2 regions of the Flavobacterium pygoscelis genome follow, and region 1 is predicted to be linked to the other one. Evidence: riboswitches for the same ligand, from Rfam matches in the RefSeq annotation. Region 1 holds a riboswitch; the other holds the start of a gene.

The links. A riboswitch is a leader RNA that binds a small molecule or an ion and turns the genes downstream of it on or off. The one in region 1 is predicted to bind cobalamin.
Region 2: another riboswitch for cobalamin. It lies ahead of MW871_RS04585 (TonB-dependent receptor plug domain-containing protein); the one in region 1 lies ahead of MW871_RS08835 (TonB-dependent receptor plug domain-containing protein).

The regions. Positions count from the first base shown of each region.
Region 1 is NZ_JALNUB010000005.1:2,576-18,593, reverse strand. It holds gene MW871_RS08880 (DUF983 domain-containing protein) at 1-290, opposite strand, end outside; gene MW871_RS08875 (ABC-F family ATP-binding cassette domain-containing protein) at 364-2,271, shown strand; gene MW871_RS08870 (App1 family protein phosphatidate phosphatase) at 2,304-3,272, opposite strand; gene MW871_RS08865 (diacylglycerol/lipid kinase family protein) at 3,337-4,212, shown strand; gene MW871_RS08860 (peptidogalycan biosysnthesis protein) at 4,219-5,367, opposite strand; gene MW871_RS08855 (4a-hydroxytetrahydrobiopterin dehydratase) at 5,464-5,742, shown strand; gene MW871_RS08850 (leucine-rich repeat domain-containing protein) at 6,057-6,911, shown strand; gene MW871_RS08845 (PKD-like domain-containing protein) at 7,126-8,238, opposite strand; gene MW871_RS08840 (YncE family protein) at 8,269-9,414, opposite strand; gene MW871_RS08835 (TonB-dependent receptor plug domain-containing protein) at 9,439-11,490, opposite strand; cobalamin riboswitch at 11,589-11,817, opposite strand; gene MW871_RS08830 (pseudouridine synthase) at 12,071-12,769, opposite strand; gene MW871_RS08825 (hypothetical protein) at 13,322-13,489, shown strand; gene MW871_RS08820 (PRC-barrel domain-containing protein) at 13,688-14,200, shown strand; gene MW871_RS08815 (M13 family metallopeptidase) at 14,582-16,018, shown strand, end outside.
Region 2 is NZ_JALNUB010000003.1:18,426-34,443, forward strand. It holds gene bamM (BamM family beta-barrel-assembly machinery protein) at 1-206, opposite strand, end outside; gene MW871_RS04520 (RNA-binding S4 domain-containing protein) at 287-673, shown strand; gene MW871_RS04525 (phosphoribosyltransferase family protein) at 718-1,218, shown strand; gene MW871_RS04530 (shikimate kinase) at 1,210-1,728, opposite strand; tRNA gene MW871_RS04535 (tRNA-Lys) at 1,857-1,929, shown strand; tRNA gene MW871_RS04540 (tRNA-Lys) at 1,967-2,039, shown strand; tRNA gene MW871_RS04545 (tRNA-Leu) at 2,081-2,163, shown strand; gene MW871_RS04550 (Kelch repeat-containing protein) at 2,355-3,695, shown strand; gene MW871_RS04555 (MBL fold metallo-hydrolase) at 3,805-4,764, opposite strand; gene MW871_RS04560 (DUF4252 domain-containing protein) at 5,034-5,636, opposite strand; gene MW871_RS04565 (hypothetical protein) at 5,679-6,176, opposite strand; gene MW871_RS04570 (RNA polymerase sigma factor) at 6,163-6,672, opposite strand; gene MW871_RS04575 (S41 family peptidase) at 6,796-8,256, shown strand; gene MW871_RS04580 (YncE family protein) at 8,387-9,415, opposite strand; gene MW871_RS04585 (TonB-dependent receptor plug domain-containing protein) at 9,419-11,254, opposite strand; cobalamin riboswitch at 11,285-11,547, opposite strand; gene cobC (alpha-ribazole phosphatase) at 11,647-12,168, opposite strand; gene MW871_RS04595 (adenosylcobinamide-GDP ribazoletransferase) at 12,153-12,950, opposite strand; gene cobT (nicotinate-nucleotide--dimethylbenzimidazole phosphoribosyltransferase) at 13,126-14,799, opposite strand; gene MW871_RS04605 (Dph6-related ATP pyrophosphatase) at 14,835-15,485, opposite strand; gene cobU (bifunctional adenosylcobinamide kinase/adenosylcobinamide-phosphate guanylyltransferase) at 15,488-15,997, opposite strand.

The DNA of each region.
Region 1 (16,018 bases):
GCTGCAATAATTACTATAAAAGCTACTTTTAGACTGGAGCTAAAAAACAAAAATGAAATGATAAAAGCAGCGATTCCGATGGCGACGTTTAGACCATAACTAACATACATTGCGCCATAAAAAAAAGAGGGTTCGATTTGATATTTTAATCCACAATGACTGCAAGTATCGTTCATTTTTAAAATTTTATCCAAATGAAGTATGTTTTTGTCGAAATACATACTCTCATTCTGACATTTAGGACAAGTTCCTGTTAAAATGCTATATAATTTGGATCCTTTTTTTAACATTTGCAAAAAATTTAATTTTTCCTTTTTTGGAGTTACAAATTTACATATTCAAAAAGGAATAAAACCATAATACATGCTTAATATACACAATTTATCTGTTTCCTTTGGCGGTTCTTATTTATTTGAAGAAGTTACCTTTCGATTGGGTGCTGGAGACAGAGTTGGTCTTGTTGGAAAAAACGGTGCTGGAAAATCAACAATGCTTAAAATTCTAGCTGGAGATTTCAAACCCGATTCTGGTCAGATTGCAACAGAGAAAGAAGTTCAAATGGGATTCTTACGTCAAGATATCGATTTTGAAGAAGGAAGAACTGTCTTGGAAGAAGCCTATGAAGCATTTACAGAAATTAAAATTGTAGAAAAAAAGCTTGAACAAATTAATCATTTATTGGTTACTCGTACAGACTATGAAAGTGAAGAGTATAGTCAAATTATAGAAGATTTATCTGATTACACCCATCGATTTGAATTGCTTGGTGGTTATAATTATGTAGGTGATACAGAGAAAATCTTACTGGGTTTAGGATTTAAACGTGAAGTTTTTGACAATCAAACCGAGACTTTTTCTGGTGGATGGAGAATGCGTATTGAATTAGCTAAGTTGTTGCTGCAATCTAATGATATCTTATTGCTGGATGAGCCAACCAATCACTTGGATATTGAGAGTATTATTTGGTTAGAAAGTTTTTTGCGTAATTATGCGGGAGTTGTAGTGATTGTATCTCACGATAAAATGTTCTTGGACAATGTAACTAATAGAACTATCGAGATTTCATTAGGAAAAGCATACGATTTCAATAAGCCTTACTCAGAATATTTAGAATTGCGTCATGAAATTCGTGAAAAGCAATTGGCAACACAAAAGAATCAAGCCAAAAAAATTGAAGAAACGGAGAAGTTAATCGAAAAGTTCCGTGCGAAAGCTTCTAAAGCTTCTATGGCACAGTCTTTAATAAAGAAATTAGACAAAGTAGAGCGCATAGAAGTTGATGAAGATGATAATTCTGTGATGAATATTACATTCCCAGTTTCAAAAGAGCCAGGAAGAGTAGTGATAGAAGCAGAAAATGTTACTAAAAGTTATGGTGATAAAACCATTTTAAAAGATATTAATCTTTTAGTAGAGCGCGGAAGTAAAATTGCTTTTGTGGGACAAAATGGTCAAGGTAAATCTACTTTTATCAAAGCTATTGTAGATGAGTTTGAATACCAAGGAAATATAAAACTAGGGCATAATGTACAATTGGGTTATTTTGCACAAAACCAAGCAGAATATTTGGATGGCGAAATTACCTTACTTCAAACGATGGAAGATGCAGCTGCAGATACAAATCGTATGAAAGTACGTGATATGCTGGGTTCTTTCTTGTTTAGAGGTGATGATGTAGAAAAGAAGGTAAAAGTGCTTTCTGGAGGAGAAAGAAACCGTTTAGCGCTTTGTAAATTACTTTTGCAACCAATCAATGTATTGTTGATGGATGAGCCTACGAATCACTTGGATATAAAATCTAAAAACGTATTGAAAGCAGCATTGCAAAAATTTGGTGGAACTTTATTGTTAGTTTCTCACGATAGGGATTTTTTGCAAGGAATGTCAAACTTAGTGTATGAGTTTAAAGATCAAAAAATAAAAGAATATTTAGGAGATATTAATTATTTCTTAGAACAGCGCAATATGGAAAATATGCGTGAAGTAGAGAAGAAAGATGCTCAAAAAGCGACTTCGCCCAAAGAAAGTAATAAAGCCTCTTATGAAGATCAGAAAAAAGGGAAGGCTTTGCAAAATAAATTAAGTAAAGTTGAAAGTCAAATCAAACAATTAGAAAGAGATATTCAGCAAGATGATAAAATGCTAGCTTCTAATTATGACAAACACATAGAAGATGCTAAGTTTTTTACTGCATACAATAAGAAAAAAGCAGAATTAGACAAACTACTTCTCGATTGGGAATTAGTTCAAGAAGAGATAGACAATGCCTAATAAAAAAAGAGTCCTAAAACGGACTCTTTTTTTTATTCTATTATTCCAATAGCTTTTGAATGTGCAATAGCTTCGCTACTGTCTTTGAAATAGCACACTGAAACATCTAAAGTTTCTAAATTTTTTAAAACAGTGATTACTTTTTCTTTTTTAACGCTTCCGGTTTGCCTAATGTAAACTGCTTTTACAGTAACGGGAAATATTTTGCATATTGCTTCATATAAAAAAGCATCTTGCTGGGAATCATCACCTAGAAGTATATATTGTAAATTGGGGTAAAATTCTAATAAGTGTTTTACCTTTTCAAATTTGTGATTGTGATCTCCTCTACCAGTCCATAAAAAATCTTTTAAACTTGTTTTAATGTCTTTTAGAAGTAAAACTGCTTTAGGTAAATTATGAATTTGGGTGAATTTTTTAATAAAATAATATAAGTTCCATTCACTACTAGATACATAGAAAAAAACATTAAATTCATCTTTGTTTTCTCTTTTGGCTGTGCTTAAAGCTTGATAATGAGTTACAACATCGGTATAAACTTTCCTTTTATCTATATTTTTAAATAATAAAATGTATAATTTTTTTAAAGGGCTTTTGGTGTGAGAAATCAAAAAGGTATCATCAATGTCCGAAATAATGCCTAAATTCCCTTTGTGTGGTCTAATATAGCTTTCAGTTGTGCTAATGACCTCGTTATTATAAATGATGCTTACTTCATAATCAATCCAGCCATACGCATTATTTTGATCTAATGGAACGCAAAACTTAAAGTAGCCATCTTTTAGCGTTTTAGTGTGAATTTTAGTATTACAGTGATTCAAATAAACATCTGCATTGCTTTGTGTTTTAATTCTAAATAATCGGATAATAGATCTCGCATTTTTGAATTTTTTTTTTTGAAAATTATATTCTTCAGTAGTTGTAGGTTTAAAAACATGACCCATAACAATTAATTCTTGTTCATTTGCGTAACCTCGATATAATTTTAAAATTGGTTTCATATATTGTAGTACTTTTGAAAGTAGATGAATTTAAAGATTTTTAATCAATAAAGCAGAATAAATTTTGAAAAATAATTGTATCCTAGTTGTAAATCCTATTTCAGGAGGTATTGATAAGACTGAATTAATTAATACCATAACTGCTTTTGCAGAAAAGGAAAATTTTAATATCCACATTTTCAAAACTTCTGGAATATCAGATAGTGATCGCCTAAACGAATTTTATAAGACATATAAAACGGAGCGAGTAATAGTGGCTGGAGGTGATGGAACTATAAAAATGGTTGCTGAAGCTCTAGAAGATGAAGATATTATTATTGGCATTTTGCCTGCAGGTTCTGCAAATGGTCTAGCAGTAGACTTAAATTTGCCGACTACAATTGAAGAGAATTTGCCAATTGCATTTTATAATCACTATATGGAAATGGATATGATTTCCATCAACGGAAAAAAAAGCATTCATTTGAGTGATCTTGGTCTCAATGCCGAAATGATAAAGAACTATGAAAACAGCAGTATCAGAGGAAAATTGGGTTATGCTTTGCAAACAGTAAACACCTTAATTGATTTAGACGATCCATTTACCGCTACTATCACAGGTGATTTTCCAACAGTAGAATGTGAAGCAAGAATGATTGTTATTGCCAATTCACAAAAATACGGCACAGGCATTTCTATAAATCCAAACGGAATAATGGACGATGGAAAGTTTGAATTGGTAATTTTAAAGAATATGGATTTGGTTGTTTTGGGCAAAATTATTACTGGAAATATGCCTTTGGATAATAATGATGTCGAAATTATTTCTACTGCTAAAGCAGTAATTGCTACTAATGTGCCTGTTAGTTTTCAAATTGATGGTGAATATTGTGGAGCTGAAACTAAACTCAATATCGAAATTTTACCAAAACAAATGAAAGTCGCAATTCCCGTTGTATAAATATTATTATTTAAAAGGATTTCGCTCTTGCCAAATGGTTTCAGGTTCTAAATACTTGAATATTTTTGACATATATGAATTTACTATCGAATTATTATGCGATATAATTCCGTACATTTTTACGGGTTTAGCACCTACAGAACTTTTAATTTCTAAAGCTGTTCTTGCAAAAACAATTTCATCAAAATCTTTTTTGATAGAATAGGCAATCATGTCGTAGAGCATATTTAAATACAACATCTTTTCCCTTTGAATGGTATCGTTGTATCCAAGAAAATAAGTGTCCATCGTTTTTCCGTTCTTTATTAAAGTATTAAATCCAATTAATTCTTCATTTAAAAAATAACCGTAGAAAAGAAATTGGTCCTTAAAAATTTCTTTAAAAATTCTGAAATGATTTTTTGGTAAGAAAAAAGTATTAAAAGGAGCATTTTTTGCCACATGAAAATACAAGTCATAAATAGCATCTTCTAGCAAAATTATTTCTTCTAGATGTAATTTTCTTTTTTCAATACCTACTGCTTTTTTGCGAGCTCTTTTATATTGATCTCTGTATTTTTTTGAAAGAGAATCTATGTAATCTTGTTCTATTTTCCAATTTTCGTTAATATAAAAAATCATATTAGGTTGTGTCGAAAATTGATAATCATTCTTAAACTCGCAAGTTTCAAAGTTTTCAATTTGCGTTTTACTAAAATCCTTATAAGTAGTAATGTGGATCGTGATCCCTTTTGATTTGTATTGTTTTTTTAATTCTTTAGTAGCTTCGTGTAATAATGCAATTACGGTTTTCTCCTCTATTTCGTTTAGTAAAGCATATGCGTTTTGGCCAGTCAACATGTTATTTCCAACTACTAATACTTGTGAGGCAAAGTTTTTGAAAACTAGATTTCTAACGGTAGTTTTAATGCATTTATCTCGCTCTCCAAAAGATTCTAATTTGTTTAAATCAAGAAATTGACAAAGGGCAATACTAACTAATTTTTCTTTTTTAAAAATACCAATATAATGACAAATCATGTTTTCAGGAGATGATTGTTCTAGTACTTTTAAATAGTTTTTAGATAAAAAAACACTTGAGACTGCTATGCTGTCCCAGTTTGAAGGAAGTTGTTCAGTAGAATTATAAATTGTAAAAGAGTACTCTGTATTCAAGTTGTAAAAAGATATTTTTCAAAATTAATCAATAAAGTTAATATATTTCTGATTCTTTAAAATTTAACTAACTTTATAAAAATTAAAAAATGCATTATGAAAACGTATACAGAAAAATCAATACAAAAAGAGTTATCAGAACTTAAAGACTGGAAATTTATTAATAATGGTATAGAGAAAAATTTTAAATTTTTAGATTTTTCAAAAGCTTTAGGTTTTATAGTTCAAGTTGGACTTTTTGCAGAGAAAGCCAATCACCATCCTGAATTATTCAACGTCTACAATAAAGTAACTATTCGTCTAACTACACATGATGAAGATGGTGTTACCGATAAAGATATTGATCTTGCCAAAAATATTGAAAGCATTTTATAAAAGTTGAATTTCTTATTTATTAGTGTAAATTAATATTATTTCATGACAAATCTTTTTCCTTTTATATACAAGCAGCATTGAAAACTAATGAGTTTTTTAATTTTTTTTGAATGAAATTATGACAAAAAATAGTTTTAATAAAATGCTAGTAACGCAGAGTTTACATGTATTAGTTCAATTAAAATAAAATAAAGCATATATAAATGTAAGATTTTTATTTTTGTTAATTATTTAATTGTGTATTTCATCGATTTTATTTGTTGATTAGCGATAATGATGTTATTTTTAAATGTGTTAAAGAAAACATCAAGATCATGAAAAAACTATACAGCTTATTATTAATCGCATTATTTTCCTTTTCAATGTTTGCTAAGGTGTCTCCTGCAGAGCAAAATGCATTGATAAAATTGTATGAATCTACAAATGGAAAACAATGGAAGACAACGTGGGATTTGTCATCACCAGTTTCTAGTTGGAATGGTGTTACAGTACAAAATGATAAAGTGGTTGCGATTCATTTAGAAAACAATAACTTAGTTGGTGCACTTCCAGTTGAGATTGTAAATTTGGTTAACCTTGAGGTTTTAGATTTACATAAAAATCAAATTTCAGGAACCATACCTACTTTTATTGGAAAATTAAAAGAATTGAGAGTTTTAGATTTGTCTTTTAATAAGTTTTTAGGTGAAATTCCTACTTCAATATGCGAATTATCTAATTTAAAGGATTTGCAATTGTATATGAATGGACTTTCAGGACAACTTCCTGAAAATATTGGTAACCTAAGAAATTTAGAAACACTTTCATTATTTAACAATCAAATTGAAGGATACATTCCCAATTCACTTTATGCGATTACAAGCATTAAAACCTTGCTTCTAAATAGTAATAACTTCGTAGGTGAATTAAGCAAAGATGTTAAAAATTTAGTTGCACTTGAAAATTTCAGCTTGTTTGATAATAAAATGAATGGTGGCGTACCACTAGAATTAGAAAAATTAAATAAATTAAAAGAAATGAATATTTCTTACAATAGGTTTAAAGGTTTTGTTTCTAAAGATTTAGCTCTTTTAGACACTCTAAATATGACTATGCTTAATGATCAGGGACTTGCTGTATTATTAAATGTTAAAGCCGATAGAAATACTGCTATTGTATCAGAAGATTAAGAATTACATTATAATTTAATAATTGTTTGTTGGTTTAGTATCGTTTTTAGTGAACTTAGTTAAAACCTGTTGGCTCATTTGCTACAGGTTTTTTTATTTAATCATTTCACTTTAATTTGAAACGTTTCAAAAGTTATAATTAATTACTTTATTTTAATATATAAGAAAAGCTTCAGTTTTTCTGAAGCTTTTTTTATTTGATATAGAGTGAAATTTATTTTAAATTTAAATCAGTAAATCCAGAAACTTCTGTTGAAACTTCTCCAGTTGAACTGTTTTCTGCACGATTAGAGCTATATACTTTAATAAAGTCAATTGCAGCTAATTTTACAGGTTTTCCATTTTTATCAACAGCCCAACTAATATCAATTTGAGCTTTCTCATCCATATTTGACCAGTTATCCGCATATCCCCATTCGTAAGCAGGAGTAACCCAAAATGACTTTTTCTCTAAATTAGATTTTAAAAAAGTTCCTTTGAATGTCACTGTCGCACCTTTCCATAAAGGGTAATAACTTTGCTTGTTGTATTGGTTTTTAGAAATGTATCCAGTTTGGTTTTGATTATCTGTCCATTTGATGTAATTAAGTTCAGTTGGGCTTACTGGCTCACTTTCTGGTTTGTAATAGGTGATTTCATAGTTTTTTATCGTGGTCGGTTTGTTGTATTCTGAACCGGCAATTTCATACCATTCATCGTCAGCTTTACCGTTTCCGTTTGCATCGTAAGAAACCATAATAATGCCTGGTTCTGCATTATTTTCAAAAGCATTTCCTAGAACAATAAAATCATTTCCTTCTTTATTGATTATGGTATGGTCAAAACCAAAAGTTACATATCCACCAAAACCACCAAGACTAATCATATTATTCGCTGTTAATTTTGTTTCCGCTGCAAGACGCATGGTTTCATCAGTGTCGTTAGCAGTTGCAGTAGGAAGTTTGTTAATGGATTGTCCAGGTGCAGGTAAATAATCAAATACACGAGTTATTTTATTAAAATAGCTTTTTTCGTTTACCGTTATTGTAAAAGTTTTGGAGGTTTCTGCACCTTCATTTTTTACTTTAAAAACTAGGTTATGAGATCCAGCTTCTGAAAAAGTATAAAGTAAATTGACTGTGTTTGCAATTTCTTTACCATCTAGAGACCAAGTATATGTTGCGTTGTCGGCGTTTTTTAATTCCGGTGCGATTCTTAGCCATTGCATTTTATCAACTGCAAAACCACCACTAGGTGTTGTGATTTCAATTTCTGGTGAGGCTATTTCGTCATCAGAGCAAGCAGCCAACGTAAAGATTAGGGACAAAGCAAATAGAATTTTTTTCATTTTTAGAATTACTTAAAGGGTTATTAATTGTTATTTGAATTTTTGTTTGAAAGCAATATGAGCTGGAATGTCACCGGTAGTCACCGTAAATTTTGTGTTTCCATCTTTATCAAGACAGTATAATTTTCCTGGAGACACATAATCTCCTGCATCGGTGATATAAATGTTAAATGATATTGGATCTACCGCAATTCCGTAGGGAGTTGTTATTAAATCGCTAACAGATTTTGGTAAAAAAGATTGCGGTAAAAGGGTTTCTGTTTTTGTGTTTATGAGCGAGTAAGTAATTACATTCTCGAAAGTAGTGTAGTTAAATTCTGAACCAATTACATAGGCTTGATCTCCGGCAATCCATAAATTTGCGCAGGCAATGTCAAATGTTTTTTTTACTAAATCAGTTTTTGTATCAATCACAAATAATTTGGAGGCAATAGAATAATAATCTCCACGAGAACTTACATAAATATCCCCATCACTATCTACTTTTAGACGATTTAAGTTAATAGCCACATCAATATCTTTTGTCTTTGTAAATGTTTTTAAATCAATTACAGATACGGTTCTCTCATAATTAGTAGGATTGTATCCTCCAGAATTAGCAACATATAGTTTCTGTCCCACTACGGCTAATCCTTCCGGTTGTCGGCCTACTTTTACTGTTCTGCCGATGTTTAGTGAGGTCGTGTCAATCTCAGCAACAAAACCATTTGGAGTGTTGTTATCTAAACCTATTTCGCCATCATAAGAGCTCACATATACTTTTCCGTTACCAAAAGTCACGTAACGTCCGTTCTTTATATCAATAACCTTTAGACGCTTTGTAGTTTTTGCGTCCATCACTTCAACCTTATTTGAGTTGTTTATAACGGCATAAATTTTACTACCATAAACAGCAATGTCATTTCCTACATCTCCTAACCCTAACGTAGCTTCTGGATTGGCTTGACTGTAAATGTTTCGTTTATAAACTCCTGTTTTGTAATCATAATAATCTAATGAAGCTTTATTAGAACTCATGTTTCCTTCGTTCAAAAGATAGAAACCCTCAACCGCTGTCGGTGTTTGTGAAGGAAGTTCTACTATTTCTTCTTTAATTATAGGATCATCACCTTGACAAGAAGTAAAACTGCTTATTACGACTATCAGAAGAATTAAATTTTTTTTTGTTGTTTTCATAATTTGACTTTTTAGGTTGTTTTTTTAAAAATTAATAGCGAGGTTTAATCGATAATTTCGTCCAGGCATCGGAAAATTTAAGACTACATCATAATATTGATTCATTAAATTGTTTACTTCAGCTCCAATTTTTATACGTTTTTTTAAAATTCTAGTATCCCAAATTACAGCCATATCACTGGTGTACCATGGTTGAACATAGTTTACTGGTATATTTGCTTTCTGACTGTAGCGTTCACCAGTATAAATAAAACTATAATTTAGTTGCCATTTTTTCCAGTTAATGCTGGAGGTTAGTGTTCCACTATTTTTTGGTATATAAGGAATTTGGTCTCCGTAGGTGCTACCTTTTGGAGTAATGTCCCTTGCGATTTGATAAGTGTAAGAGAGGCCTAGATCTAGTGCTATTTCTGCAGGTAGTTTGAAAATCATATTAAAATTGATGTCTAATCCCTTGATTTCAACTTCTCCTAAATTCATCATTGTCCATCGAAATAAATTAGAAGATGGCATAGCAATTATTTTATCCTTTACACGATTGTAATAAACATCAGCTTGAAAAGAGGCAGTTTGTAAAAATTTTCTAGGCTCAAGCAAATAAGTGGTTCCAAAATTATACTGTGTTGTGAATTCTGGTTTCAAGGAACTGTTACCAATGAAAGTATAATACAAGTCATTGAAAGTTGGCATTCTAAAAGATTCCTTATAAAAAGCACGCACTCTGAAATTCTTATTTTCTAAGGGTTGATAGGAAGCGGAGAGTACCGGACAAAATACATTCTGATTTTTTCCTTGTTGATAATATTTGACTTGCTCATCTACATAAGCATCCAAAAGACTGGCTTGAATGTCTAGACGATTCCAATGCATCTCACTGGATAAAGCACCGAGATAGGAATATCGGGTAGGATAGGGGAAACGATATAAATTAGCCTCTAAAGTGTTAATTGAAAAATCAGTTGCTAGCGCTATTTTCCACCATTTATTTATCTTGTACAGATTTACAATTGAGGCATAAAATTCATTTTGATAGTATTTGTTGTCTAAAGCACCTTCTAGCGTTTTGTAGTCTGGATCCAGATAACGACTAAAGTCTTTGCTAAATTTCACATTGGCTAGTAAATCATATGCATCCGAAAATGAGTTTTGATAAGAGCCATGAATAAAAAAATTACTATCCCATTGTCTCTGAATATGGTCGTAGTTATTAGCTACAATCGCCCCAGGTAATCCTCGTTCTGAGTTATAAAAGTAGGCTTTCAAGCTTGCTTTTGCTGTTTCGCTAATCTTTGAGTTGAATGAAATTTCCCCCCTAAAGGCTGCAACGTCGCCATTTTGTCTTACAGCTGTTGTGTCATAACCGGCTTTTTTTTGATAACGGTATTTATAATGTCCATCTGCTTTTGTCCATTCTACACTCGTAGTAAAAGAGGTTTTTTGAGAAAGCTTTTGTTCTAGCAGTACAGAAGGGTTAAAAAGTCCAAACGAGCCTGTTTTTAATGCAGTACGCACATTTGTATTTTTATCCTTTTTAAATTCTGGTGTTTTCGATCTAAGAAAGAGTGTGTTAGAGGCAAAAAAACCTCTCGCTGGTTGAAAAATAGAGGATTTTTGTCCGTTATATAATTCTATGGCTTCTATATTATCAAGGGAATATTTGCCCAAATCTACTTGTCCGTTTTGCGCATTACCTACTGTCATTCCATCATAAAAAACCGCCGTATGTGCACTCCCTAAACTGCGAACATTGATTGTTTTTAATCCGCCAATACCGCCATAATCTTTAAGTTGAACACCGGAAAAATATCGAATAGCATCAGCAACAGAAAGGCTATTTAGTTTTTCTAATTGCTTGCCGGATAAAATTTGAACTGGCATAGGCGATTCGATTTTAAATTCTCGCTTATTTAAATACAGTATCACCTCACTCAAAGGATGTGGTTTTAAAGAATCAGATTCTTTTTTAGGTACAGGAAGATTATTTTGTGCAAGGACTGGATTAGAAAATATAATCCATACGAACAACAATAATCCACCATGTAACAGACGATACAATCTTAATTTACATAAGTGCATAACAATGTGGCTATTTAAAAAAAATAGATGTAATTGAATTCATTAAAATCAAATATGATTCTGAATTTTTGTGTTTGAAAGCTCTGGTCCGCGAAAGCTTCAATTTATTTACAGTGGTAGGTCTCCTGACTTGTTCCCATTTTGAACCGCCTTCCCATTATATCATGCAGATAAAACAGTGGCAAAAGTTAAGATTTACTATTAAAAGAAATCTGTCAAAATGTTGCATGGAACTTACAGTAACGGGCTTGTTCAGGATTTACACCTGATTCCCTCTTAGTTAGCTATACCGAAAAGTATAGGTAAACCATTGCGAAGGCAAAAGTAGATAAACTTTTCTTACTTATCAGGCTGTTTCGTTTTAAATTAAATAATGATTGTTGTTCTCTTCTGTATATTTTTTAGAAAAATGTAATAATGCAGATTATTTTGAGGAATTGCATGGAATAAAAAAGACACTATTTATAAGTTACTTTTTTTAATTTTTGGGGAATAGATATTGAATCAATTTTCAGTAATATTAGTATTTTGGCGTGAGTTTTAAACAATACAATATGAAAAACACCTAAAAATTATGATTCTATTGATACTGACTTAAATCTAGATTTAAAATGGTTCCTACTCTACTAAACTCTTCATTAATCTTGGCATTCAAGATAATTTGTTCGTTTTTTATAGGATGATTAAAAATTAACTGATGTGCATGAAGCATCATTCCTTTTAATTCATAATTCTCCAACCATAATTTATTCTGTTTGTTACAACCATGAGGACGACTTCCTAAAATGGGATGAAAAATATGCTTGAAATGTTTTCGCAATTGATGCATGCGTCCCGTTTCTGGAATCGCTTCTACCAAACAATAGCGTGAAGTTGGTTTGTTATTAAATTCTAAAGCAATTTCAGTATTTTGTAAACGATGAAAGTAGGTTACTGCATTTTGTGTAATGTCATCGTCGTTGGTTAAGTCATAATCAATTGTTAGTTCTTCAGGTGACCAACCGCGTAAAATGGCTAAATATTTTTTTTCGACTTCACGCGTGGCAAAACTATCATTCATAATTTTTAAAACCTCTTTATCTAAAGCAAATAACAAGACACCAGATGTTTTGCGGTCTAAACGATGAATAGGATATACGTGTTGCCCTCCAATTTGATTTCTCAATTCTTGAATGGCGTACACTTTAGCATCGCGTGCATAAAATGATTTGTGAACCAGCAATCCACTGGGTTTATTAATGGCTATAATATATTCGTCTTGGTAAAGAATTTCTAACATTTGGTAAAAGTAAAAGAGATTTCGATTTAAATAACTTTTACGACTTGTTTATTTCTGTTGTTTTAAAAAAGTTCCTATGAATTGCTTTACGAGAATCTTTTGATTTTGTGCGCATAATTTTATTTGGTGAATAAAAATTGATTGATTTAAGAGTGTTTATAGGCAATAAATTGAGTTTAAAACGATGTGCTTTAAGTGCATCTTTCTTTGGGTTTAAAATTTTTAGCCGCAGCTTAATATGATTAAAAAGATTTAATCTGTGAAAATTAATTTAATCTGTGGCTATTTTTTTGTAATTCAACCTTGTAAACTCATAGTTGGTATGTTATTTTATATGGGTTTTTAATTTCAATCTTTGTTTAAGATTAAAATAACTTTGATGATAATTTTTGATTCTCACCTTTAATTTTCCAAAAATATATTAAATAGTTAATTTTTAGGTTGCTGGGAATTATGTAATTTATAGTTGAAATTAAATACTTAGTAATTCATACTCATTTGTACCTTTAGTTTAAATAAAAGTTGAATATTAATAATTATAAAAAATTAGTTATGGCAGAAATTAAAATTGAGAAAAAGAAGCCGATATGGCCGTGGGTTATAGCAATAGTGTTAATAGCAGCGCTTGTATATTTCATCTTTTTGAAAGATAATGGAACTCAGGTTCAAAACACAACAGTGATCGAAAACACTACAAGTGTAGATACTACAGCAAATTAATTAGGAAAGTTGTGGAAATAAATCACTCTATATAGTGTGAAATTTTATAGTTAATTAATAGCTGCTTTACTTGTATTATGCTAAAGAAAAGAGGCAGAAAAGGTTCTCTGAAATTATCAACAGAGTAATGATTGCATATTAATTTCTGTAAAAAGATTTAGAGAATAAATAAATTGATACTATTAAAAATAAAGAGATATGGAAAATAAAGTTAAAAATTTATACCGACTAGATGAACTTTCTGATTATAAAGTGTCTTCAGACTATTCGGACGTAAGAGGTTGGAAAATTGTAGATGCAGATAACCGCACTATTGGTAAAGTCGACAATCTATGGGTAAATAAAGATATGCAACGCGTAGTTTATTTAGATGTCAATGTCGATAAAGGATTAATAGAAGACAGTAAAAATGAAGTTCATGAAGCTATAACAAACGAAAGTGTAAATGAATTTATGTATAAGGATGGAGATAGCCATATTATTATACCTATTGGATCTGTAACCATAAATAAAGACACAAAAATTGTCATGGCTAATAGTATAGATTATAATACTTTTAGAAAAACAACACGATATAATCGAGAGCAAAATTTTGACAGGAACTATGAAAAAAAAGTATTTGATTCCTATTATCCTGATGAGAAGTCTCGCGATGATTCTGACAGTGATAATGATGCTTTTTATAACCGCAGAGAATTTGACGGTCACTAATTATCCCTATAATTTACAAGATTAAATTGCTTATATTTAAGTATCCAAAAAAGATCAAACATTTAATAATGTTTGATCTTTTTTTGTATTATTACAGAATTGGAACTTTTCGAAGGGTTTCTTTCAGTATTTATGAAGCTTTGTGAGTTTATGATTACTCCACATTAGTAATAATAATCGATGAAATTTTTTTTTAAATAAATACAAATAAAAAGCCTCAGATTTATCTGAAGTAAATGGGAAGCATTCTAACAAAAAACTTTAGAATTAAAAACTGAATTCGTATATTGTTCTGCTAAAATTAGCTATGCTAAGCATAAACATTTTAAAATATCAGCCTTCAAGCGTTTTTAGTACACTTTAATAGAAATAATCTAGATTATGAAAAATTCATTACTTCTCTTCATTGCATTCTTAGCTTTTACAGCGTGCTCAAAACAGCAAGGAAAAAAAAATAGTGCTATCACTGGAATAGATTCCACATTGCGACCTGGTGATGATTTCTTTAAATATGTAAATGGAAAATGGTATGATTCTGTAAAGATACCTGCATCTCAATCCGGAGTTGGTACCTATATGTTTATGAATTACCCACAACGAATGCGTCTGCAAGGAATATTGGATAGTATTTCGCAAAGCAAGAATTCAGCAGGAAGTATAGCGCAGAAGGTTGGAGATTTTTATGCATCAGGTATGGATACAGTAACGATTGAAAAACGCGGTTATACACCTATCAAGCCTTTACTTGCCAAAATTGATGCAATTAGTGATTTACCGTCTTTAATGAACTTTGTAGTTGATCAAGTAAAAGTAGACAATTCTTCTATTATAGGTTTTGGTGTGTCACCCGATGAAAAAAATAGTAGTATGAACATAGCCCAAATCTATCAAACGGGTATCGGTTTGCCTGACAGGGACTATTATTTTAAATCAGATTCATCAACTGTTGCCATACAGGAAGCGTACAAAAAATACCTTTCTACATTATTTCAACAAACAGGTAGTAATGCTATAGAGGCTAAAAAGAATGCTAATTTGGTTTATGACATCGACAAACAACTCGCCGTTTCGCATAAAACAAAAGTGGAACTTCGAGATGTGCAAGCAAATTATAATAAAATGGCTGTCACAGATCTTGTAAAAAGACATCCCAATATTGGCTGGACTACTTTTTTAAACAATTTAGGTGCAAAAACCGATTCTATTAATGTAGGTCAACCTGCCTATTATGATAACCTTAATAAGTTATTAAAAACCATACCCATTACTAATTGGAAAATTTACTTAAAAGCAAATGCTATAGAAAGATATTCAGATGATTTAAGTAAACCTTTTGTAGATGCTTCATTTGAATATACTAAAGTGCTTTCGGGTCAAGCTGTTCAAAAAAAACGTGGAGAAAAAATGGCTAATGTCGTTGACAATTACTTAGGTGAAGCGTTGGGTGAATTGTATGTAAAGAAATATTTTTCAGAAGATGCTAAAAAACGAATGTTAGTCCTCGTGAATAATCTCCAAAAAGCGTATGCCAAAAGGATTGATAAATTAGAATGGATGAGTCAAAGTACGAAGCAAAAAGCTAAGGAAAAATTGTTTGCCATTACTAAGAAAATAGGATATCCTGATAAATGGAAAGACTATAGCAAAGTAAACATAGCTAGAAATACTTATTTTGAGAATATGGTTTCGGCGGCTTCAGTTGCAAATCAATTTCAATTGGCAAAATTGGGCAAAGCAGTCGATAAATCAGAATGGTTTACTACAGTTCCAACAGTTACGGCCTATAATAACCCTACTGCAAATGAAATTGTTTTTCCT
Region 2 (16,018 bases), on a different contig from region 1:
ATCTTTTTTATTGTTACGTCTTGATCTACTGTAACCTCTATATAATTCTCTTTTAAATATTTCTCAATATCATTTAGTTCAGTCGCATACTGCTTTGCATAATCTCGAGGAGGTATTATTTCAGGATTACTATTATTATCCTTAGAACATGAAAATAAAGACACGGTTGTAATTAATAAAATAAAATAATACTTAAATTTGTTCATTATAGCTAATTTTTTTAAGTGCGCAAGATACAATATTGATTGATTTTTGTAAACTATTTAACTCGGATTTTAGAAAATTTATGAGAATAGATAAATATTTATGGTGTGTTCGGTACTACAAGACCAGAAACATGGTAACTGAAGCTTGCAAAAAGAATCATGTAACCGTAAATGGACTCGTCGCCAAACCATCAAAAGAAGTGTTTCCTACGGACAAAATTACTTTTAGAAAGGATCAAATCACACAAATTATCACCGTATTGGATATTCCTGAAAATCGTCTAGGAGCAAAACTAGTAGATATGTATAGAAGAAATGATACACCTCCAGAAGTTTATCAGCATTTAGAGCTTCTTAAATTATCGAAAGAACATTATCGTAAAAATGGAACTGGTAGACCAACAAAAAAAGACCGAAGAGATATAGACGAATTTGGAAATGAAATTATTACCGAGGAAGAAGATTAAGTCTAAGTTCTAATTTTAAAAAAAAACATCAAAGAAAAAATATAATGAGCAAAAATATTATTTTAACACACCAGGAAATAGAACATAAAATAAGAAGAATTGCCTACCAAATTTACGAAACCTTTGTAGATGAAGAAGAAATTGTTATTGCAGGAATTGCGAGTAACGGTTATATATTTGCAAAAAAGATAGCCACAGCTTTAGAAGCCATTTCTCCTATAAAAGTTTCAATATGCAAAGTGCAAATTAATAAGCAAAACCCACAATTGCCTATTGAAACCTCCTTAACACAACAAGAATATGCCAATAAAGGACTAATACTAGTTGATGATGTACTCAACTCAGGAACCACCTTAATATATGCAGTAAGACACTTTATAGACGTTCCTTTAAAGAAATTTAAAACTGCCGTTTTAGTAGATAGAAATCACAAAAAATATCCTGTAAAGGCAGATTTTAAAGGAATATCTTTATCAACTTCATTATTAGAACACGTACAAGTAGTATTTGACGAAGACGGTAGTAGTCACGCTTACTTAAGCTAACACACACATTACATCAAGCACAACCTGATCAATGGTTTTATTATCTACAACGACCTTATAATTTGCTTGATTGTAGTAAAAACTTCTTTCAAAGAGATGCATTGCAATAAACTCCTTCATTTCCACATCACTTTTGTTGGCGATAAGGGGTCTTTTGCTTTTATTAGAAGAAAGTCTATCATATAATGTATCGATTGAAGCCTTCAAATAAATAGAAACCACACCCTCTCCTATTAATAGTGTATGATTATTTGCATAACACGGTGTTCCTCCACCCAGACCTATTATAATTTCTTCGGGCGAATGCAATAACTCCACAAATAATTGATGTTCTAATTTTCTAAAATAAATTTCTCCGTGCTTCTCAAAGATTGTATTTATAGAAAGATTTGCTTTTTTCTCAATATATTCATCTAAATCAATAAATGCGATTCCGCTATCTTTAGACAATTTCTTGGCAATAGTCGACTTTCCGCAGCCCATATACCCTAATAATATAATTTTTCTCATGCAATAAAACCCTAAAAACTAAGACGTTAAAAATTAATGTAAAAAAAAGTCAAATTTATGATAAAAATCCTTGGAAAACTTCAAATAAAGTCCTTATATTTGCACCCGCATTCAAGCAAAGATTATATGACTCGATAGCTCAGTTGGTAGAGCACATCACTTTTAATGATGGGGTCCTGGGTTCGAGCCCCAGTCGGGTCACAATTAAGTGATCAACACATATTTTCTTGAATGCATTGACTCGATAGCTCAGTTGGTAGAGCACATCACTTTTAATGATGGGGTCCTGGGTTCGAGCCCCAGTCGGGTCACAAAAGGTTGTTCGCTATGCGAATGACCTTTTTTATTTTTCGGCCACGTGGAGAAACGGTAGACTTGCCAGCTTGAGGGGCTGGTGCTCGCAAGGGCGTGTGGGTTCAAATCCCACCGTGGTCACGAATAATTTAAAATGCTCTTAAAAAATCAAGTTTACTTGAATTATTTTAAGAGCATTTCTTGTTTTAAAAAACACATTATTATGGAATATTTAGGGGATCATAAAGAAAACCTGTAGAGATCCCAAAATTAAAACTACATTAGACAAAGAAATAGAACTTTTCTCAAATGCAAAACTTAAAGCTTAACCATTGAAAAAATTACTTTTATTATTTATATTTTCAACTTTTTCTTTATTCGCACAACACAAAGGAATCATACTAGATCAAGAAAATAATTTACCTGTAGAAGGGGTTAGTGTTTACTTTAATAAATCCTCTCCTCTAGAAATTAGTGATAAAAATGGAAATTATAATTTAATAACTCCTTCTGGTAATCACAAAAAAGACACCGTTTACTTTTCTCATATTGGATACAAAACCCAAGCAATCGTATTCAATAAATTAAAAGAAAACAATTTTACTCTTTTTCTAGCTACGGATGTGGAAAAAATGAATGAACTGATCGTTTATAGCCACAAGGTTTTACATCCACAAATTCATTTCACAAAATTAAAACCACTTAAGAATAAAATTAGTTCGTTTGGTTCTTTATTATTAAATGATAAAATTTATATAATTGGTGGTGACGGCTCCTTTCAAACAGATGCCTGGAAAAAAGTAAAATCTGAAAAACCAGATTTTACAATAGATGATTATTTGAATGAGCTAAAGTATCAATTCTCTAATAATATATACAAAGATAATTTACTCATTTATGATATTAAAAGAGACAATTGGGAAATCCCTGATCTAAAATTTCACAAAAGAGCGTATCATAATTTAAATTATTATGACAATAAAATTTATGTTTTGGGAGGAAAAAGAGTCTCTACCAACGGTAAATTTGAATATTTAGAAAACACCATTGAAGTTTTTGACACCAGCAATAATACAATTACTCTCGACAAAGCCAATCCGCACCAAGCCGTTAATTTTGTTTCCTTTACCTATACCAATAATATTATTGTGATGGGAGGTTCTACAAAATCAAATGATGATAAACAGAAAGTATATTCCAACAAAATACATTCTTACGACTTAAAAACAGGATATTGGTATGAGATTGGCACTATGCCAACAGCAAAAGAAACAAGTGGAGTACTGATAGGAGACAAAATATACTTAGTAGGAGGTTATAAAAACAAACCGCTAACAGAAATTGAAACCTATGATTTGATCACCGGAAAATGGGAAAAAGAAGGCGATTTATTTTATGGAATTCAGAATCCAGCACTTACTTTTTATGAGGACACAATTTTTATCTACGAAAATGGTAAAATAAGTACTTACGATATCAAAACTAAGGTATTAAAAGAATTTTTAATTAACTTACCACTAAAAGGGTCTACTTTACATTATGCAGAGGACAACTTGTATTTATTAGGAGGATTTATAGAAAACGATTACTCGACCTATCCTTCGGACGAATTTGTAAAAATTGCAATTAGTGAATTTGCAAACACTAAAGTGAATAGATCTAAAAGATTATAAATTCATTTTTCAGGAAAGACAATAACACAAAAGCAATAGAATAGAAGTCAATAAGTGAAGAAAATTATTTAAAATAATTCATTAGCACAAAAAATTACATCGAAATCTTTTACAATTTAAATTGTTTTCCTTGTTCTGGAAAAATGATCTTCAATCCTAAATCATTTTGTTTTTTTATTTGTTCTTTAATTTTTAAGATGTTTTTTGATGGCGGTTTTAAGTGAGTAATAATGATTTTAAACCCTTTCAAACTGCCTTTTCCTGATAATTCTTCCAGTTTATGCAATTCATTCATTAAATAATTAGGAGTCAAATGACCGAATAAAAATTGATCTGGTTGTTCATTTGGGAAAGAAACTTCGATAAACATTCCTTTCAATTGTTTGCTCTTAACCAAAGATGCAATTGCCATCCATAAATTACTCAGATTATCACTTTTTTCAATTACATCGGGTCCAGTGTCTCCCAAATACAATGCATAACTATCTGCATTTTTAATTAAAAAAGCAGTACTTTCAAAAGGATTAACGTGACTTAAAGGAAATGCTTTTACTGTCATACTAGTATTTGTTATTGGTATTTCTTTACCAATATCTAAAGTTTGAAAATGATACATTTTTAATGGTTTTCCTGGACCATCATCTCCAAAATTGATCCATGTTTCATCATTAAAATAATGATTTTGCATCATTTTCATGCACCTATTTGTAGCGTAAACTGTTTTTGAAGAGTCTGCAGCCGAATTAATAATCAAACCAGAAACATGATCTAAATGCGCATGAGAAATAAAGTATCCTTTTATATATTTCCTTAAAACTTGACTCGAGGAAACTTTAAAAACGTTATTTTTAATTGCTTTTTCGATTCCAGAGTGTAATGTTCCCGCATCCAGACTGATGTAATCGTTCGTGTTTTCTGGAGCAATTAAATAAGCCGATAAATTTTTCTCATCTATTCCTCCTTTAACTCCAAGAGGAACTACTTTGAAAGATGCATGCTGTGTTTTCTGAGAAAACCCATTTAAGGAAATTAATAATAAGCACAGCAAAAAACGTTTAAAAACAGTCATGTTTGTATCTTTATATTTTTACAAATTTCATCTATTACAACCAATAAACGGTATTATAACCTTCTAAATTATTGCAAAACAAGAATTGTTTATTTTAATATATAAATTCAAGTTTAGCATTAAATACTGTTTTTAAAAGAAACTACATCAAAAAAAAGCGTTTTGAAATCAATCAAGACGCTTTTTTACAAAATTATTTTAAGGATACAGCTCTTTCTTTTTAACATATTACAAGAGCAAAATTGTAAGCCAAAGTGTGCAATTTTTACTTATTTCTTTCCTTTAGTAGCTCTTTTCAAATCATCACCTCCTGGAATTCTCATTTTGTCTGTAAGAATAGAAATTTCGTTTAAATCAAAATTACCTGTCAACGACATCAAAACAGTATCAGCATTTTTAGCGCCTTCAATAAACATCAGCAATTCTCTTATTTGAGAATCTGTAGTACTCGATTTTACTAAAATCTTAATATTCTTTCCATTTTCATTTACTCGCATCAATTCCTCTAAACCAGCTGTTTTAATATACTTTTCAGCGGTCAACCTCATATCTCCTTCTACTTTAGCGCTTTTTGTAGTAAAGACTTTAAGATTATCCAGTTTTTTAATCAAGTTTAAGTATTGTTGGGTTTCTTTATCAGAAGCATCCACTTTGACTTTACTCATTAAATCAAACATTTTTTTATTAACAATAATTGACGTTACATCTTCTTGACCGTCAAATTTATCAAAAGCAGCTTGCGAAAAAATCGAACTTGAAATAAAAACAAAAGCAATAGTCAGTAAACCGTTTTTTACTCTAGTTAAATGACGTTCTTTTTTGTTGTATTCTGCTGTTGCAGAAAAGTTTGTAATTATATTATTTGATTTCATTATTTATTTTATTTAAAATTAATTGTAATGGTTTTCTAAAATTTAAAACTCAGAAGTAGGATTGGGAACCGTCCTAAATATTCTGTTTTTGGTTTTTTGATACTCGTCAATATACTGTACACTTTCTATGCCAACATTTACATTATTTGATAGCAAATTCAAAGCATTCTGAGTCGCTTCAAAAGCTTGTTTAGGATCGTCATAAGTTCCCAATTCATTGTTTTTGATTGAGGATTCAGTTCCAAACATATAAAACAAACCAATTCCTAAAACAACTACTATTGAAGCCGCTATAGATACCCAATAAAAATTATTTTTACCAATTCTTTTTTGAGTTTTAGGATTTTTAAAGATAGGTGTTTCTAAATTAGAATGTTCCTTTCTTGCCGCTTCAAAATGTTTAAATATCGAAACATATTGCATTAAATGAGGAGCTACTTCGGTAGAAGAAAAATAATTTTGCAATTCTTTTTCTTCTTCAATAGTAGTTTCACCCTCAAAATATTTATCTACTATTCTTTCTATTCTACTTAATTCCATAATCATGTACATTTTTCATAAATTCTCTTATTGTTTTTCTAGCTCTAGAAAGTGTCACTCTAACTGTGTTTTCACTTACTGCTACAATTTTCGCTATTTCTTCATATTCGTATTGTTCAATATCGCGCAATTGAATAATTATTTGCTGCTGTTCTGGTAATTGAGCGAGGCATTTCTCAACCCAATTTAAACTGTCTAAATCTTCAATATTCTTACCTAATTCCGAATCAAAATCCTTGTCATGATCAGAATTTAACGGAACATTAGTCGCTCTCTTAGATTTTAATTGATCCAAACAATAATTTTTTGTCAAAGTCATAGCAAATGCTTCTACATTTCTATAAGTCGATACACTTGAACTCTTGCTCCATAACTTAAATAAAACTTCCTGAGTTGCATCTTCTGCTTCTTCTGTGCTTACGAGTAATCGCTTTGCTAGTCGGAAGATTTTGTCTTTAAACGGTGTCGTTATCAGAACAAACTCGTTTTGATCCATAAAAGATAATTATTAGAGAGGTTTTACATTCAAGACGATTTCCATTTCTTTTTGTTACAAAGAAGAGAAAATAAAACTAAAGTTAGTATTTTTACGTTTATAATTGATATCGATATCCCCAATATGAAAAAAACAGTCCTACTTACACTCCTACTTTTTATAGCCGTCATTAGTTTTAATAGCTGTCAAGACAATGACGATATTGCTCCGCCAGCGAGCTTAGAAATCCAAGATTTTATCTGGAAAGGACTTAATCAATATTATTTATGGCAAGAATATGTTCCTAATTTAAATGACAATCGTTTTGCTAACCAAAAGGAATTAAACAGTTTTCTAAGCAATTATCAAAACCCCGAAGACTTATTTAATGCGCTTCGTGTAGATAAAACGATCGATCGTTTTAGTTGGATTGTAGATGATTATTTAGAATTAGAAGGACAATTGCAAGGAACCACAAAAAATAACGGACTAGAATTTGGGTTAAGTTACAAAGCAGGAAGCAGTACGGAAGTATTTGGATACGTTCGCTATGTAATAAATAATTCAGATGCATCGAATAAAGATATTAAACGAGGTGATATTTTCACTGCTGTGAATGGTACTCCGCTGAACAACAACAATTATTTATCCTTACTATACGGTTCTAATGAAACTTACGTTCTTAGCATGGCTACGTTGAATGGAAACACCATAATTCCCAACGGAAAATCAGTTTCTTTGACAAAAACGGTATTGTCTGAAAATCCAATTTTAGTTAATAAAGTGATTACTTCAGGAGCACATAAGATAGGTTATTTAATGTATAATGGTTTTTATGGCGATTATGACATCAAGTTAAATGAAGCTTTTGGTGAACTAAAAGCACAAGGAGTAACAGATTTAGTTCTTGACCTAAGATACAATAGAGGTGGATCTGTGCAAACAGCCACTCGATTAGCGAGTATGATTAAAAAGAAAACTAAAGAAAAAGAAGTATTTGCAAAACAACAATGGAATACAAAAATCAATTCTTATTTTGAAGCTGAAAATCCTGATGCCTTGTTTAATTATTTTAGCGACAAAATAGAAGATACTCCTATTAATTGTCTAGATCTTAATAAAGTATATATTTTGACCTCTAATAATACGGCCTCTGCGAGTGAATTGGTCATAAATGGATTAAAACCTCATCTTACTGTTGTTCAAATTGGCGATATAACTGTTGGTAAAAATGTAGGTTCGGTAACTTTATATGATTCCCCTACTTTTACTGATAAAAACAGAAACCCAAAACACCGTTATGCTATGCAACCAATTGTGTTAAAAATCGTAAATTCTGAAGGGTTTGGAGATTACTTTACGGGCTTAGTACCTAATTTTAAAGTAATAGAAACAGTAAGTACTTTAGGAAGTTTGGGCGAAAGTACGGAACCTTTATTAAGTGTAGCTATAAATAAAATTACAGGAACAGGTAGAATGATCAATCAAAATAAAGTGGATCCATTTAAATATATCAATGATTCTAAATCATTAAATAGATTTCAAAACCAAATGTATATTGACAAAGCTCCAGAAGGACTTTTGAAAGCATTGGAACAAAATTAATAAGACAATAAAGAAAATAATTAACAGCTATTTATTATTTAAATTGTTTTAAAATTCAAACTAAAAACACCTCTTTTTCTACTGAAAAAGAGGTGTTTTTTTAGTTTGAATATTAGCTTAGATAATTGGATTAATTGTTTGAATAAAATCCATTAGGGCCCATACCAACAGTAACTGATTTTAATTCGGCACCTGTAGAAGAAAATATTTTTACTGTTCCTGCTGCTGTAAATCCGTTTACATTAGCAGAATAAATTTTACCATCAATAACATTAAAAGCATAAAAAGTAAAATAACCGCCATCAGGAATTGAAAATAACGGAGCTTCACTAAAACTTGTAGCATTCAAAGCCATTACATACGCATTATTACCTACAGTATAATATATTTTTTCTCCATCAATATCCATATTTTTTGCGTTTTTTAACACAGTAGATTCAATAGCAGTTGCTGTATCATTAGTAGTATTAATTTTATACAACTTACTTTTTTCAGCATTTCCAGATAAAACATATACAGATCCACTTTTTTCCTCAATAGCGTTTACTCCGTTTTCAACCGTAATAGTACTCATTGCATTATTAATTTGAGGATTAATAACTGTTACACTAGTACCACTTCCGTATGCACCATTAGTAATGTATAATTTACCATTTGCAGTAATTATTTTCTCTACCACTTTATTTACAGCAATAACTTCTAAAAAATTGTATGTTTTAGCATCATAAACGTTTACTGACTTCGTTTTTGCATTCGTAACATATAATTTTCCGTTTAAAACAACACTATAACGAGGGTTTTTTATTTGGTCAGTTATAGTTGCAATGCTTTTAAAGGTATATCTATTGACTACTTCAACAGTATTTGAATTGTTTACAACAATAAATGCTTTATCCTCAGAAAAACTTAAGGATTGCACAACATCTCCTAAAGGTTTGTTGCTGTTTTCTATCCCAAAAATATTGTTTATAACAGCATATTCACTAGAGATAAAAGATACAGAACCATTTGGTGTACCAAAATTACCTTCATTTAATACAATAACACCTTTGTCATAAGCGCCTAAAGGCACTTTATTTTCAGTTGTATCATCATTACTACAAGAAGCTAATAATAAAGCACTTGCAAAAATTCCAAGAAAAGCATTTTTAAAATTCATTTTTTAATAATTAAGGGTTAAATAAAGAGTTAAATTCCTTCCAGGCATCAATCGGCTTGGTAAGGATTCATATATTTCATTCCAAAGATTAGCCACTTTAAGGCCAATTTTACAGACATTTTTTTTACTGAAATTATAATCCATTCCTAAATTAGAAATAGTATAATCGCTTAAAATATTTTTTGGATTATTATCAGAAGTAGTAAAAACAGCACCTACAAACATAAATTGATAATAGGAATTAAACCTGTTATAGGAATATGAACCAGCAGCGGTTGCTTTATGATAGGGAACATAAAAAAGTTGATTGTTATTTTTATCATCTAACGAAACAGTGTAAGAATAAGTTGCGTTAATCCCAAAGTTGTGACTATTGAAGTTCTTTTTCCAGGATCCCAAAGTTTCAAATCCATAAATAGAAACATTATCGGTATTAAAAGGAGACCAGTTTCCGGTGTTAGTGGGCAACCAGCGAATCATGTCCGTAATTTTTGAAGCGTAAAAAGTAGCACTTACATTAAAATCTTTGTATCTAAAATTATTACCCAATTCTAACTGATAGGAATTCTCCGGCTTTAAATCAAGATTACCACCCGTTTCCCAATAAAAGTCATTAAAAGTAGGCACCCTAAAATTGCGAGAAATATTAAACTTAAACTGGTAAAGAGAAGAGAAATCGATAGTTGTACCCGCTGAAAATAGCAAAGGACTTTTATAAACATCCGAAATCTCTTTTCGAGCACTCAATTCATAATTCCATTTCTCAGTAATATATTGTTTCATTAAAACACTAATACCTCCTACTTGTCTACTATTATTACCGACTCCAGATCCAAATGCGTTACTTTTATTGTAATCGAATAGCGTATTCAGATTTATTTTAGAAGAAAATGCATATACAAAATCATATTTTGCAATAAAACTTTTTACTCCTCCGGAAGTAAAGTCTTCCTCTTCGATATCATCAAAATACTTATAATGCTCTGTAATGTAGGCGAGTTTCATATTAGAAACTGATTTGCCAAAAATACTAGTCCACGCCAATAAATTTCTGGTATTAAAATCTTGGTATTTTGTTTTAGTAGCATTTGGTGAGGTTATAGAAAAATGACGTTCCCCATCATAACTCTCACTGTACAATTTAATGGTATTTTTAGCATCCAACTTATAACCAATGGCAGTACTAAAATTAGTATTATAGAACTCTCCGTTACTGTTTTTACCTTGTTTTCCAATAAATTTATAATCATTATCAGAACTATTTCTGGTAAAACTAGCATTGGTACTCCATTGGTTTGTTGCTGCGGTAACCGCATAAATAGTGCTTAGTGTATTAAAATCACCATAATATACTTCTAAGTTATTTTCGAAAGTGTTTCTAAATTTCAAATCATTATTTAAGTGAATTGTGCCTCCTATTGCACCACTGCCATAAACAACACTCCCTCCGCCCGCTTTTACATCAATTGAATTATAGCCTCTTGTAGACACAGTGTTAAAATCTGTTTGCCCTAATAACTGAGAATTAATATTAATACCATTCCAGACCACGGCAGTTTGTTGCGCAGTTGTTCCTCGAAAAGATGGCGATGAAACCATTCCTAAACCATTTTCTTTGAAATAAATAACTGAATTATAATTTAAAAGAGAGGTTAATGAAGATTGATTTTTACTAATAATAGAATCGTTCAATTTTAAAACGGACTGGGAACTTGAAAAGTTTTTAAGTTGCGTATCAGAAACCACTACTTCGTTGAGAGGTATTGCCGTTTTATTTTGAGCCAAAAGGAATTGGCTTAACAATATAATAGAAAGTAAACGAAATTTTTTAGTTGCCATAATTCCTAAACCTTTTTCCCGAAAGTTCGATATTAGTTATGAAAAAAGGCAGGTCTCCTGGCTTGCGTCTTGTTGTTTACCTTCCCATTCGCACAAGCGAACAGTGGTTTGTAGCTAACAACAAGCTTTATAGCTTACAGTTGCGGGAACAGCTCAAGATTTTTATTTTTTGATTACAATTTTTTGATTACAGAATAATTCTGAAATCTAAAATCGCTAATCTTCAATCACTTGATTCCCTTTTAATGTGTTTCACAAAAAGCAAATACACAACCTTAATACGGCAGCAAAGGTAAAATTTAATTCAGTTTTAAAACAAATTTGTAGAAACTATTGACTGGTTATTTAAATGAAACTAAAAAATATATCGTTACGCACTGATTTTTAGTAAATTACAATTCAATTTTTATCACATCACCAAAACCAACTTTGTTATTAAACGCCTCTTTTAGTGGTAAACTAGCTATTTTACAAAGAATACTTCTAATAACACCCGCATGGGCAACAATAACAACTGGTGCATTGTATTTTCTTTGAAGTTCATTTTCTAAAAAATCATTTACCCGATTGTATAAATCCACAAAAGATTCTCCGTTTGGAACAGCTACATTGACAAAATCGTTCATCCAGGGTGCAAAATCATCTGGAGGAATAGCATCCCAATTTTTCATTTCCCAATCCCCAAAATTCATTTCCATCAATCGATCATCTGTAATTATAACATTCGAAAGGTATTTAGCCAATTCCGTACAACGAAACAGCGGACTAGAATAGACAACTGCACCGGCTGGAATTTGATTTTTTATTGATTCGAATAATTCTAAATACGGTTCTAAAATATGAACATCGGATTGCCCATAACAGATTCCTTTTTCACAAACCGTTTCGGTGTGGCGTACTAAATAAACTTCCATAAGACAATAATTGAAATATAAAATACTACTTCACAAACTTGTTGGGTAGCTCCAAGACAATCTCCTGTATAGCCATCAATCCATTTCTGAAAATAACGCGCCATGAAAAAACGAGTGATGAAAATAGGAACTAAAACCAATAAGAATTGCCATTGAAAATAAGCTAATAGAATAAGTGGTAATAAACCAAAAAAGAAAGCACCTGCCACTTCACGCCAAGTATAATTTTGTGCTATAGGTTTGCTTTTACTTGTAGCATCCTCTCGCGAATATTCATGAGTAAAAACAATAGAAATTGCTGCTAATCTACTCAAAGAATGAGCCGAAACAAAAAGTAACAGAATTAGGATTTGATATTTAGTTTTGAAGAACTCTGAAGAAGAAACTATTTCAGACAAAGTTTTAAACTTGAGTAAAAACAATAAAACTATCCCAATCGCTCCATAAGCCCCAATGGCGCTGTCTTTCATGATTAAGAGTATCTTTTCTTTAGTCCATCCGCCACCAAAACCATCGCAAACATCAGCAAAACCGTCTTCATGAAAAGCACCTGTAACTAAAATAGAGGCAATCATAGAAAAAATCACCGCTATTTCTACAGTCATTAAATAATTAAACAAGCTAAAAACACCAAATGCCACAGCGCCAACAATCCATCCAATAATAGGAAAATAGCGAGAAGCTTTGTTTAAATAATCTGGATTATGATCTATGTTTTTGGGGCAAGGAATTCGGGTGTAAAACATCAATGCTGTAAAAAATATGTGTATCTCTTTTTTCATATTAGTATAAAAATCTCTTTGCTTTTTGGCTAATGCCAATTAAATTTTCTATTTATAATGCAACATATAAAGATGTTAGCAGTTTTATTATTTTTAATTTACCTCCAGATTTATTGGGACGACTCTTAATTTATTTTTTAATATAGCTTTGACCAAATTTCATCTTATCCTAAAATTATTTGTTATTCACTCCAGCAATTTCAAAACTAGCCATTTCATTCAAAAAAGCGATCGCCGACTGGATAATTGGAAATGCAATAGCACAACCAGTGCCTTCACCTAAACGCAATCCCAATTGTAAAACGGGCTGAACTCCTAGATAATCCAGTAATTTAACATGGGCTTGTTCAGCAGAACAATGACAGAAAACAGCATTTTTGCTTATCTCTGGATTTTTTTGATGAGCAATTAAAAATGCTACACTGCAAATAAATCCATCCACTAGAATTAGCATGTTATTTTCATGAGCCGCTAACATTCCAGAAGCCATTTGTATAATTTCAAATCCCCCAAAATAAGCCAGTTTTTCCTCTAATTCTTCGGTTCCTGAATAATTAGCTATCGCTGCTTGTAATATTTTTTGTTTCTGAATTAGCTTCTCATCACTTACTCCTGTTCCTAATCCTACGCAATCTTGAAGTGGAATATTTGTAATTATACTCATTAAAACCGAAGCTGTCGAGGTATTTCCAATACCCATTTCTCCAAAACCAATACAGTTACTACCTGTTTTTGCAATAGCATTCACTACCGCTGCTCCTTTAGAAAAACACAAACGCAATTCAGACGCACTCATTGCCGGTCCGTGTAAAAAGGACTGGGTTCCTTTAGCAATTTTAGTTGTTGTCAGATCGGCATTCGGCGGAAAATCATAATTCACGCCAGCATCCACAATTGACAACTTGATATTATTTTGTTTGCAAAAAACATTTATTGCCGCTCCACCTTCAAGAAAATTAGTCACCATTTGACGCGTTACATCCTGTGGATAGGCACTCACACCATGTACTGCGATTCCGTGATCAGCGGCAAAGACAACAATATTGGGTTGAATTATTTTTGGTTCCAGAGTTTGAAATAGCTCTCCTATTTGTTGGGCTAGCTTTTCAAGAATCCCTAATGAACCTAAAGGCTTGGTTTTATGGTCAATTTTATGTTGTAATGCATCCTTTATTGATCTAGACTCTGTGTGAGTTTGCTTAGTTACTCGCAATGACTCTGGATAGTTCACTGGAACTAAAATCTCTTCTACAAAAGGAGCTTTTGATTTTTGTTTCCAATTCAGTTGTTGTAACATCGGTTGATTATCATAATCTGTTGCAGGTTTGCCTACGCAAAAATATCCTAGCGGTTCTATATGTTCTGGCAATCCTAATAACTGCTTGAAATGATAGTAGTTTAAAATCGAAATCCATCCCATCGAATAACCTTGTTCTGTCAAAGACAACCATATATTTTGAGCAGCACAAACCGAACTAAATTTAATTGCTTCATTACTTCCTACAGTTCCAATGCTAAAATCATTCAAAACCGAACGATCGTAACAAATTACAAGTCCAAGCGGAGCTTCTTGAATTGCTTCTAATTTTAATGCCTTATAATCTTCCTTTTGTTGTGCGCTATCCGTTTGATTTGCTGCTTTAGTATCATAGTCCAAAAACAATTCTTTAACAGCTTTCTTAATTTCGTCCGACTTAATCAGATAATATTTTGTAGCATCTGTTAAACCCACAGAAGGTGCCCAATGTCCTGCCTGAAGTGCTTTTTGAATAACGGTATCAGGAACTTCATCAGTAGTAAAATGTCGAGTGTCGCGACGGGATTTTAAAATTTCATCTAAATAGGTCATCGTAATTTTTTTATACTCAATTATTCATTAAATTTCTAAACGAAATCTTCCCAAACTACAAAACAATAGTCGTTGTAAGTTTTAATCGAAAACTTTGGAAGGGTGATCCTTTCTGAAAAAAGAGAGCAATTGAGAACCAAAGTATGAAATTCTCCGTTCTCCCCACAAGGATCAATTCCTTTTTCTTTTAGTTCTAATGCCAATTCCTTGGTTAAGATTTTCCCCAAATAGCTTTCGCCCATTATTGTATTGCAAGAAACAATCATCGTTTCGACACCGTTTTCGATGATTTCGTTAACCAATTTAATCCGATCTTGCTGCCACAAAGGCAAAATTGCTTTTAGAGAAGCTGCTTGACATACTTTATCTTCCCAATCCTTATGAGCTTGTAAATCGATATCGCCAAAAACAGCGGCATCCAAATCATATTTTATTTTATGCGTTTTTAAAGTACTGATAAACTTTGCTTCATAATCGCCCCAAGTTGTGGGAATGCCTTCCAGAGGCAATTGCATTTTTTGGGCTTGTTGATTCAAAATTGACAAAGGCAATCCATGAGAACGGGATATTTGACCATTTTCGTTCATCATATTCAGCAATACTTTAGGGACTAAGCCTGTATTAACTGCCTGTATCATGGCATAGCAACTGTCTTTTCCACCACTCCAAGAAGTCAAAAAATTCATTATTATCCTTTTATTGTTACAGGAATTCCTGAAACCATTAGCACCACTTTCTCCGCTCTTTTAGCAATATATTGGTTCATCCAACCTTGTAATTCGGTAAATTTTCGTCCAATGTGCGTTTCAGCATGAACACCCATTCCTATTTCATTGGTAACAATAATAATAGTAGCGTTTTCTTGATTTACGATTTGGTCAAATTCTGCTTTGGCTTGTTCTAAACACAAATCCACATCATTTTTAGTATCTATAAAAAAATTAGTCAACCAAAGCGTAACACAATCAACTATGGCAACATTTCCGGAGAAATCAATTTCACTCAGGTGTTTTTCTTTTTCAATGTTTATCCAGCGTTCGTCACGATCTTTTTGATGGCGATCAATTCTTTTTTGAAAATCATCATCCCATTTTCTCGCTGTTGCTACATACATTGGCTTAGCCGATAATTCTTTTGCCAAATTCTCGGCATAACTGCTTTTTCCTGAGCGCTCTCCGCCGGTTATCAGATATATCATTATAGTTAATAATTATTAATT